3 regions of the Nocardia sp. NBC_00881 genome follow, and region 3 is predicted to be linked to each of the others. Evidence: riboswitches for the same ligand, from Rfam matches in the RefSeq annotation. Region 3 holds a riboswitch; each other region holds the start of a gene.
The links. A riboswitch is a leader RNA that binds a small molecule or an ion and turns the genes downstream of it on or off. The one in region 3 is predicted to bind S-adenosylmethionine.
Positions count from the first base shown of each region.

Region 1: it holds a riboswitch for S-adenosylmethionine, as region 3 does, so the genes downstream of both, OH799_RS22630 (rhodanese-like domain-containing protein) here and OH799_RS34470 (DUF1684 domain-containing protein) in region 3, are expected to answer to the same signal.
Region 2: it holds a riboswitch for S-adenosylmethionine, as region 3 does, so the genes downstream of both, OH799_RS26435 (aminotransferase class V-fold PLP-dependent enzyme) here and OH799_RS34470 (DUF1684 domain-containing protein) in region 3, are expected to answer to the same signal.

Region 1 is NZ_CP108798.1:5,305,196-5,308,462, forward strand. It holds gene OH799_RS22620 (RpiB/LacA/LacB family sugar-phosphate isomerase) at 1-363, shown strand, start outside; gene OH799_RS22625 (O-succinylhomoserine sulfhydrylase) at 403-1,617, opposite strand; gene OH799_RS22630 (rhodanese-like domain-containing protein) at 1,614-2,030, opposite strand; SAM riboswitch class IV at 2,045-2,161, opposite strand; gene OH799_RS22635 (hypothetical protein) at 2,225-2,674, opposite strand; gene OH799_RS22640 (FAD-dependent oxidoreductase) at 3,053-3,267, shown strand, end outside.
Region 2 is NZ_CP108798.1:6,141,900-6,145,166, forward strand. It holds gene OH799_RS26430 (Pls/PosA family non-ribosomal peptide synthetase) at 1-748, opposite strand, end outside; SAM riboswitch class IV at 1,137-1,250, shown strand; gene OH799_RS26435 (aminotransferase class V-fold PLP-dependent enzyme) at 1,299-2,618, shown strand; gene OH799_RS26440 (flavin reductase family protein) at 2,808-3,267, opposite strand, start outside.
Region 3 is NZ_CP108798.1:8,094,501-8,097,767, reverse strand. It holds gene OH799_RS34475 (glycosyltransferase) at 1-344, shown strand, start outside; SAM riboswitch class I at 808-901, shown strand; gene OH799_RS34470 (DUF1684 domain-containing protein) at 1,280-2,086, shown strand; partial or broken gene OH799_RS34465 (LLM class flavin-dependent oxidoreductase) at 2,083-2,279, shown strand; gene OH799_RS34460 (methylenetetrahydrofolate reductase) at 2,340-3,267, opposite strand, start outside.

The DNA.
Region 1 (3,267 bases), 2.8 Mb from region 3:
CACGGCGCACTGTCCGACGCCGAACGCGACGACTGGGCCTGGGCGACCGAGGCCGCCGCACGCGATGTCGCGGCCGGCCGCACCGACCAGGCCATCGTCTGCTGCTGGACCGGCACCGGCGCCTCGATTGCGGCCAACAAGGTCGCGGGCATCCGCGCGGCACTCTGCACCGATGCCGCGACCGCGGCAGGCGCCCGCACCTGGAACGACGCGAACGTCCTCGCTCTGAGCCTCCGTTCGACCTCGAGCGCCGAACTCCGCGAAATCCTCGACGCGTGGTTCACCACCGAACCGAGCGGCACCCCCGAAGACCAGGCGAACATCGCCCATCTCACCAAGATCGAGCACACCACCACCACCTGACCCTGCAGGGGCCCGTTGGGCACATGCGGTGCGTGCGGGTCAGGCCAGTGCTCGGTCGAGATCGCCGAGCAGGTCTTCGACGTCTTCGAGACCTACCGAAATGCGCAGGACGCCGTCGGAGAGGCCGATGGTGGCTCGACCCTCGGGGCCCATCGCGCGGTGGGTTGTGGTGGCGGGATGGGTGATCAGGGATTTGGCGTCGCCGAGGTTGTTGGAGATGTCCACGATCCGAAGCCGGTTCAGCACCTCGAAAGCGCGCTTCTTCGCCTCGTTTTCGGGCGCCTTCAGCTCGAAGGTGACCACGGTGCCGCCCGCACTCATCTGACTGGTGGCCAGAACATGCTGCGGATGTGATTCCAGGAATGGGTACTTCACCCAGCTGACGGCCTTGTTGTCCGCCAGGAATCGCGCGATCCGCAGCGCCGACTCCGCCGAATGGCGCACTCGCAGCGGCATCGTTTCCAGCCCTTTGAGCAGCGTCCACGCATTGAACGGGCTCAGCGCCGGCCCAGTATGACGCATCAGCGTTTTCACCGGACCGTCGATGTAGTCCTTGGCACCGAGGATGGCACCGCCGAGCACCCGGCCCTGGCCGTCGATGTGCTTGGTACCGGAGTAGACCACCACGTCGGCACCGAGTTCGAAACCGCGTTGCAGCAGTGGTGTGGCGAAGACGTTGTCCAGCACCACTTTCGCGCCCGCCGCATGTGCCAGCTCGGTCACCCTGCGTACATCGACCAACGTCTGCATCGGGTTGGCGGGCGTCTCGAAGAACACCGCCTGGGTGGGCACCGACAGCGCCTGCTCCCACTGGTCCAGATCCTCGCCGTCGACGAAGACGGTCTCCACGCCCCAGCGCGGCAGGATCTCGTCGCACACCACGAAGCAAGAGCCGAACAGGCTGCGCGCGGCGACGAGTCGATCACCGGCGCCGAGCAGCGCACCGAGGGCGGTGAATACCGCCGACATTCCGCTCGCGGTCGCGAAACACGCTTCGGCGCCGTCGATCAGCCGCATCCTCTCCTCGAACATGGCGACCGTCGGGTTGCCGTAACGGGAGTAGACGAAGTGCTCGACGTCGCCGGTGAAGGCGGCCTCGGCGGCCTCCGCGCTTTCGTAAACGAAGCCGGAGGTCAGGTAGAGCGCCTCGGCGGTTTCCTCGAAACCCGAGCGCCGCAGCCCACCCCGAACACCGAGCGTCGCGGGACCGACGCCCTCGGGCAGCGGGCGGTCGAACGCACCGCCGGTGATCACGACTGCCGCCAGGGAAGTCCTAGGGCACGCCAGCCGGAGCCGCCGCGATGCCCGAACTCGTCGAGCGGACCTTCGAAGCCTTCGAGCACGTTATAGGAGGTGTGATAGCCCGCGGTGGTCGCGGCGACAGCCGCGCCGATCGAACGCTGGCCGGAACGACACAAGAACACGACCGGAGCGTCCGGGGTGTGGTCCACCAGGGCCTGCTTCAGCTGCTCGACGAACGCTTCGTTGCGCGCGCCGGTGGAGTCGACCCACTCGATAAGCACCGTCGGCCGATCGATCGAACTCGTATCGGGGATGCCGACAAATTTCCATTCGGCTTCCGTCCGCACGTCGACCAAGACGGCTTCGGGATGATCCCGCAAAACTTCCCACGCCTGCTGGGGAGTGATATCACCGGCATAACTCATGTGCACCTCCTGCGTATCCGCACTTGCCGCGCTCGGGTTGAAGCGACGGCCGGGTCGTCACCCGGAGCACCCCACCGCGGAGGAGGGTTGCCGACCAGTAATGCCGGGGCTTGACACTGGTTCTCATGACCTTCGACTGAGATTGCACCGACGCGGGTCGCCATGTCAAACGATTGTTCGCACTGCGGTAACGGTCAGTTGCAGACCAGCCACTTGTCGCCGGATCTGGTCAGATTCCAGGTCGCCGTCGCCTCGTTGCCGTCGACCTTTGTGGTCACGGTCGCCTTGCCCTTGTCGCCGTCCCTCATCGGATTGTCGAGTTCAGTGATCTCGACGGACTTTCCGGGCCCCGCCTGTCCGGCCAGCGGCGAACGCGCGGAATCGAAGCCCTGGCAGGCGGTGCCGGGCGGCGGCACCGTGTCGGTGTTGTTGGAGCCCTCGACGAAGTTACGGACCGCCGCGACGATCCGGTCGGAATCTGTGACATTCTTCTCAGTCGGCGACAGCATCCCGCCGAGCACGATCGCGACCAGCACGACTACCGCGACCGCCGCGGCCGCGGCGAAAGGAACCGCGGAGCGGTTGTCGGTCTGATCGACCTGGATGATTTCGTCCTCGCCCGCGGTCGGCTGCTGCTCGGTCATGACACGATGATCCCTGGTCGGTGCCGGTATCGAGCGCTCGGGCCCCCTTCGGGACACGCCTATTGCTCGACGGAGACCGGACGGTCGCTATAGCGCGCGCAGGAACGGGTAGCCGGTGATTGTGACGTTCGATGGCATCCACCCGGTTCACGCACCGGCGCGGGGAGGCATCGGCCACCCCGATAGAATCGCGGGACTGCGGCCAGCTGTCATCGCCAATCGGCAGCTCGTCGTCGCAGTGAACCGGGCACCGTGCAGACCCGAGCCAGCATCGCCGGTGTCGGCACCGACAGGGTGCAACCAAGCCAGTGCGTCAACTTAGCCTAAGCTAAGGACCGACGTCGTTAATTGTTTCGACCATAAGGGTGCGCGTAAGAGATGACCGAACAGAGTGCAGGATCAACAAGCGGTGTACGCGGGCCCTCCGTGGTGACGCAAGCTGCCTCCTCCGGGCCTGACGCGCACACCGCCGAGACTCGCCCGCTCCGCATCGCGATCGTGGGCGCCGGACCGGCCGGGATCTACGCCGCCGACGCGTTGATGAAATCCGACGCAGAGGTGAGCATCGACCTGTTCGAGCGCATGCCCGCGCC
Region 2 (3,267 bases), 2.0 Mb from region 3:
GCACCAGCCAGGGACCGAGATCGGCGCCGGTGCGCACCAGATCGCGCGGGGCGGGGACAAGGCAGGCGCCGTTGTGCCAGGCCAGCCACATCTCCTCACAGGACGCGTCGAAGGCGACCGAGAGGCCGGCGAGGACCCGATCACCGGGACCGATCGGGGCGTCGCGCAGGAACAGGTCGGCTTCGGCGTCGACGAAGGCTGCGGCATTGCGGTGGGTGACGGCAACACCTTTCGGCGTTCCGGTGGAGCCGGAGGTGAAGATGATCCAGGCATCGTCGTCGGGGGTAGGCAGCGTGGACCAGCTGTCGTCGCGCGTGTCCCGCTCGGCCGCTCGGATGCCTGCGGAGGTGGTCTCGATCCCTTCGGCGGTCACGATTGCGGTGACCTGGGCTTCGCCGAAGACCAGCTGGGCGCGCTCGTCGGGGTCGTCGGCGTCGACCGGCACGTAGGCGGCGCCGGTGTACAAGACGGCGAGGATGGTGATGTAGAGCCCGCGTGTGCCCGACGGCAGACGCACGCCGACCCGGCCGCCGGGTCGCACGCCCGCCGTGGCGAGCCGGGCCATGGTCTTCTCGATCTCGACCACCAGCTCCAGGTAGGAGAGCACCACCTGGCCGTCATCGATGGCGGGGGCGTCCGGGTGGGTGAGTGCGGTGGCCGTCAGGATGTCGACGAGCGTGCGGACCTGGGGGGCATGGCCGGCTCGCAGCAGTGGGCTTGCTGTCGCGTCAACCTGGGGCTGGAGCATGGTGCTCTGCGCACCTCCCATCGAACTGGCCTCGCACTTCCGATAGTTGTGTCATAGTTGGGTTACCAAAGGGCAAACGCCACGCTGGCCAATCGTCCACGGTACCCGGGTTGTAGTTGATTCGTTGTTCACCGAACCGGTCCGCGGGAGCGGGCGATGCTTTGCCCGCTATTGCAAGGATGCTGTGCCCGCTATTGCAAGTCAGCGTCTGGTCACGGTGTGTGGGGTTCGCCAGATAATCGCTGACGGTCGGTCAACGATCTCACCCCGACGCCGACCAGATCCCCGTCCACTTGTGGTCGTGGTTGCCCCGCGAGCGGCGTCGGTTTCGCACGTTCCGGGGGAACCAGGTTGACAGTTCCAGCTCGTGTCTGCCAGTCTCGGGTCAGGTCATGAGTGCCAGCGTGAAGCCCCGGCTTGTTGGTCGGCAACCCTCCTCCGCGGTGGGGTGCTCCGGGTGACGACCGGGCCGACGCCCGACCGGGCGCGGCAAGCGCGGACTCGACGAATCATTTCGATCGCGGGTCCCTGAACCGACGGGATTTACGTGATGACCACTGCTGTCGACAACACCTGCGCCGCTCTCGCCCGGGTCTCCGGCGACGACCTCCGAGTGCCGCTCGTGCAGGGTGGGACGACCACCTACGCCAACTTCGACTACGCGGCGAGCGCGCCCGCATTGGCGCAGGTCATCGACCGGGTACAGCAGCTGCTGCCGTTCTATGCGAGCGTGCACCGCGGCGCGGGTTACGCCTCCCGGATCTCCACCGAGTGCTACGAGGCCGCGCGCGGCTCGGTCACCCGGTTCCTCGACGCCGCCGACGACCAGGTCGTGGTGTTCACCCGCAACACGACCGACTCGCTGAACCTGCTGGCCTCTTGCGTGCCCGGCGAGACGGTGGTGCTCGATATCGAGCACCACGCCAACTTCCTACCGTGGGCCAGGAACGGCCGGCGCGTCGTAGCGGCCGCCGACACCGTCGAGGAGACCATCGGCACGCTGGTCGCCGAGCTGTGCAGCAGACCGGCCGCGTTGCTCGCGGTGACCGGCGCGTCGAACGTGACCGGTGAGGTGCTTCCGCTGGAACGGCTGGCCACCATCGCACACCAGTGCGGTGCCCGGATTCTGGTGGACGCCGCGCAACTGGCGCCGCACCGGCGAATCAGTTTGCGCGAGACGGGCATCGACTACCTGGCTTTCTCCGGGCACAAGCTGTACGCACCGTTCGGCGCGGGCGTGCTTGTGGGCCACCGCGACTGGCTGGACGCGGCCCAGCCGTATTTGGCGGGCGGCGGGGCGGTGCGTGAGGTGAGCACGACCGCGGCCGAGTGGGCCCCAGCTCCGCAGCGGCACGAGGCCGGGTCGCCGAATGTGCTCGGCGCCGCCGCGCTGGCCGCCGCCTGTGACGCGCTCTGTGCGATCGACGCCGAGACTCTTGCCGCCCACGAACACCGGCTCGCCGACCGACTTCGCGACGGCTTGGCCGCCATTCCCGGTGTTCGCTTGCTCAGCATCTGGACCGACAGCCCCGACACCGTCGGCATCGTCGCCTTCACGCTGGATGGTTTCGTCCCCGGCCACGTCGCCGCCTATCTCTCCGCAGAACACGGCATCGGTGTCCGCGACGGCCGTTTCTGCGCTCACCCGCTGCTCACCCGTCTCGGTCTGGATGGCGCACTCCGGGCCAGCATCGGCCTCGGCACCACCTCCGCCGACGTGGAACGCCTCGTCGAGGCGGTCGCCACCCTCGTCCGCACCGGCCCCGCCTGGGATTACGCCGCCACCAACGGTCTGTGGAACCCCACCCCCGAAACCCGCCCCTTCACCTCAGCCGCCCCCACCGGCGCTGCCCCCTGCCTCCTCGGCTGAAGGCCGCGGATCGGAAGGTAAAGATTATTCAGGAGTACCGCCTGGATTGGGCCAGTCGCAGTTACCGGCTGGCCGAAACACATCAAGATGTGCTCCGTCTGACCGACCCGTTCCCGCTCGACGTCGACTTCGCCGCGCTGGACGGCGGCTGAGCCGCCGCGACCGCGGGTCGCGAGCCGCACTGCCCGTTCAGTCGCCCAGCGATGACGGGCGGTAATAGCGCCCGTTGTAGTAGAGGAGCGGGGCGGCGGCGGGTTTCTCGTCCGTGTTGTCGTGAACCCGGGTGACCAGGCCCACAACGAACGTGTGATCGCCGATCGGAATGAGTTGCCGCACGGCGGTACGCAGCCAGATCGGGGTGCCGTGCAGGACCGGTTCGCCGGTGTCGAGGGTGGTCCACAGGGAGCGATCGGTGAAGCGTTCCTCGGCGGCCCTGGAGAAGCGGTGGGCCAGGTGCTGCTGGTGTTCGCCGAGGAAGTGGATGACCACGGATTCGGCTTCCAGCAGCGCGGACAAGCTGGAGGAGGTGTGCGCGATATTGAAGGAGACCAGCGGGGGTTCCAGCGACAGCGAAGCGAACGAGGTCGCGGTGAAGCCGACCGGCCCCTTCTGCGCGGACAGTGTGACCACGGTGACGCCCGCTGGATAG
Region 3 (3,267 bases):
ACACCCGCTGGCTGTGGTCGGCCTATGGCGGCACCGTTCCCGGCGGGGCGGCGGTGGCACTACTCGCCGCCGTGACCTATTGGGTGCCACCGGCGGCCGCGATGCTCGGCAAAGGCGCGGTCCGCCGCATGGGCTTGCTCGGCTATCTCGCCGCCGTCACGAGCAGGCTGCTTGCCCGTTCCACGGAGACCGGCGGCCCGCTCTCGGGCACGGACGTCGTTGCCGCCCTAGCGCATCCGCTCTCGATCGGGGCGTATCTTCTGCTGTGGGCGCGCTCGCGCCGCGCCCGCCGCCAGGGCATTTTGCGCTGGAAAGGCCGCCCACTCGGATCGGCGACCGGGTAGCGGGCCCCGCCGAAAGCACACCCCGCGGCGGAGGACGCGTTCCGCGCGGCCGGACGGTCACGGGACTGCGGTGACGCCGACCGTCGGCGGGAAGAAGCGGTACCTGGCAAAGGGGCTCCCGCCACCGTCGGGCGACGTAGAAGGAGTGCTGTCGAGGCAGAACGCCGCCGCGGTCGAGTAACCGGTACAGGCCGATGTCGCACGCGCGCGGCCGTGGTCTCCCACCACCGGCAAAGGCCGTATGCTGCATCGGACTCATGACATTCGGCGACCCGTTCCCCGGGCTTACGCGACGGAGATGTTCACCCCTGGCATCAGCGCACATCTGGCTACTACAAAGATCCGATGAATCCGCGAGCAGCAAGGTCTACGTTCACGGTGATTACTTCTCTTGTTCCAGAGCCAACTTACTGGGCATGATAATTCGACTCGACCCTGGGATCGGCTGACCGAGGGTCGGCATCAACCATCCAGAGCGACCGAGAGACCTGGCTCATCGACGTCGCAGCAACCCCCCGGTCACCGGGTGCGGGTGCTTCCGCCGGGATCGATGGAGGAATTGAAGTGATCATCCCTGCCCACGGCCAGCACTGGGGCCGTCGCCACATCGACCAGTGCACAGTCACCTCCGCGAGCTGTCGTAGCTGATCCTCCCGCAGTCAGCCCGTGCACCCGTCGCTGGCCGGGTGATGCGACCGCCGCTCCCGGCGCTGTCTTTTCGTTCCCCCAGAAGGACTCCGTCATGAGTGCGTTCGCCACACCGGATGCCGCCCCCGGCGAAGCCGGGCTAGGCGGTCCGGACCCAGCACGCGCTCGAGAACGCCCTCCGAAGCGCCAGCGCGACGACTCACACGCCGAGGGAGTCACCTCGTGCGACCACCCAGCCTGCGCCATACCCACCATCGCACCACCGCCCACGAAGGAGCCCGAGCGTCATGACCACCAGCATCACCAGCGTTTTCGAGATCGAGTGGGCGCGCTGGCACCACGCACGCGAGGACCAGCTGCGCGATCCGGTCGGCATTCTCAGTCTGACCGGACTGCACTGGCTCACCGACCGGCCCGAGCGGCTGCCGGACGTGCCGGGCACCTGGTGGGTCACCGACGACAAAGTCTTCATCACCGCACAGCCCGCCGACCGACTGGAGTACGACGGCCGCGGCATCGCGGGTGTGCAGATCGTCCGGCCCGCCGAGGGTGCGCCGGGAGTTTCTGTGCTGCATGAGGACCGGGTGCTCGAGGTGATCCGCCGGACCGGCCGCTACGCCGTCCGTGTACACGATCCGGCAGCGCCGGATCTGCTCGGCTTCGACGGCATCCCGACCTACGCGCCCAATCCACGTTGGGTGGTGTCCGGCCGGTTCACGCCGTTCGACGAACAGCAGACAGTGACCACCGGCGCGGTGGTCGACGGGCTGGAGCACTACCACATCGCCTCGGGCACCATCGAATTCACCGTCGGCGAGGTCACCGAGCGGGCTGTCGCGTTCGGCACCCCGGACAACCTGCGGCTGCTGTTCACCGACGCCACCAGTGGTGTCACCACCTACCCCGTGGCACGCTCACTGGCCGTGGGCGCACCAGAGGTGGACGGCACGGTGTCGCTCGACTTCAACAGGGCGGCGAACCTGCCGTGCGCTTTCACCGATTTCGCGACCTGCCCGGTAGCGCCAGCGCAGAACCGGCTGCGGGTGGCCATCGAGGCGGGTGAACAGGACCCGACGCAGGGGCGGGCCGCATGACCGTTCCGCTATCAGTCCTCGACCCGTCCCCGATCAGCGCGTGATCGACACCGCAGCAGGCGCTGCGCAACGCGATCGAGCTGGCGCGGCACGCCGAACGATGGGGCTACCACCGATACTGGCTCGACGAGCATCACTTCGTCTCGGTGGCGGATCGTCGTCGATCACGCTCATCGGTCTGGGCGCGGCGGCCGCACCGGCTTTCGTCGCGCTGGGCCCGGATTCGGGCGGCCACGCCGCCGGAAGCGAGGACTCAGGCGCTGATCGGTGCGGCGGTGACGCCGTAGCCGAGATTGGTGAGCACCTCGCTGGTCGCCTTGGCGAAGTTGAGGGTGATGAAGTGCAGACAGGGCGCGCCTTCGTCGATCAGCCGCTGCCCCATCTCGGTGGCGATCTCGATGCCGGCGGAGCGCACCGCGGCGGCGTTCTCCTCGGAGCCGTCGCCCGCTGCCTTGCGCAACCGCTCCAGGACGGCGGCGGGCAGCGGCCTGCCGCATAGTTCTTCGGCACGCTGCACGGTGCGCAGCGAGGTGATCGGCATCAGCTCGGGGATGATCGGCTTGGCGCCCTCGACCGGGTCGAACGCCGCGACCCGGTCGCGCAAGCGCAGGTAGTGCTCGACGTCGAAGAACATCTGCGTGATCGAATACTCCGCGCCCGCACGCAGTTTCGCGGCCAGGAACGTGGTGTCGGTTGCCAGGTCGGGCGAGCGGTGGTGGCCCTGCGGGAACGACGCGACGCCGACGTGGAAGTCACCTAGGTCGCGCACGATGCGCACCAGCTCTTCTGCGTAGGAAACGCCGTCGGGATGCTTGTGCCACTCGCCGAGCGGATCGCCTGGCGGGTCGCCGCGCAACACCAGGATGTTGCGAATCCCGGAGTCGGCGTACGCGCCGACCAGCGAACGCAGCTCGGCGACGCTGTGCTCCACCGCGGTCAGGTGCGCGACCGGCAGCAGGGTGGTCTCCTGCGCGAGCTCTCCTGTGATGCGCACGGTGCGGTCACGGGTGGAACCGCCCGCACCGTAGGTCATCGACACGAACGCGGGGTGCATGCACTCGAACTGGCGCACGGCACGCCACAACCGCGCCTCGGCGGCGGCGTCCCGGGGCGGATTGAACTCCACAGAGAACGGCACCGCGCTCCCCGCGTGGTCCCGCAGACTCTGCACAACCGACGGT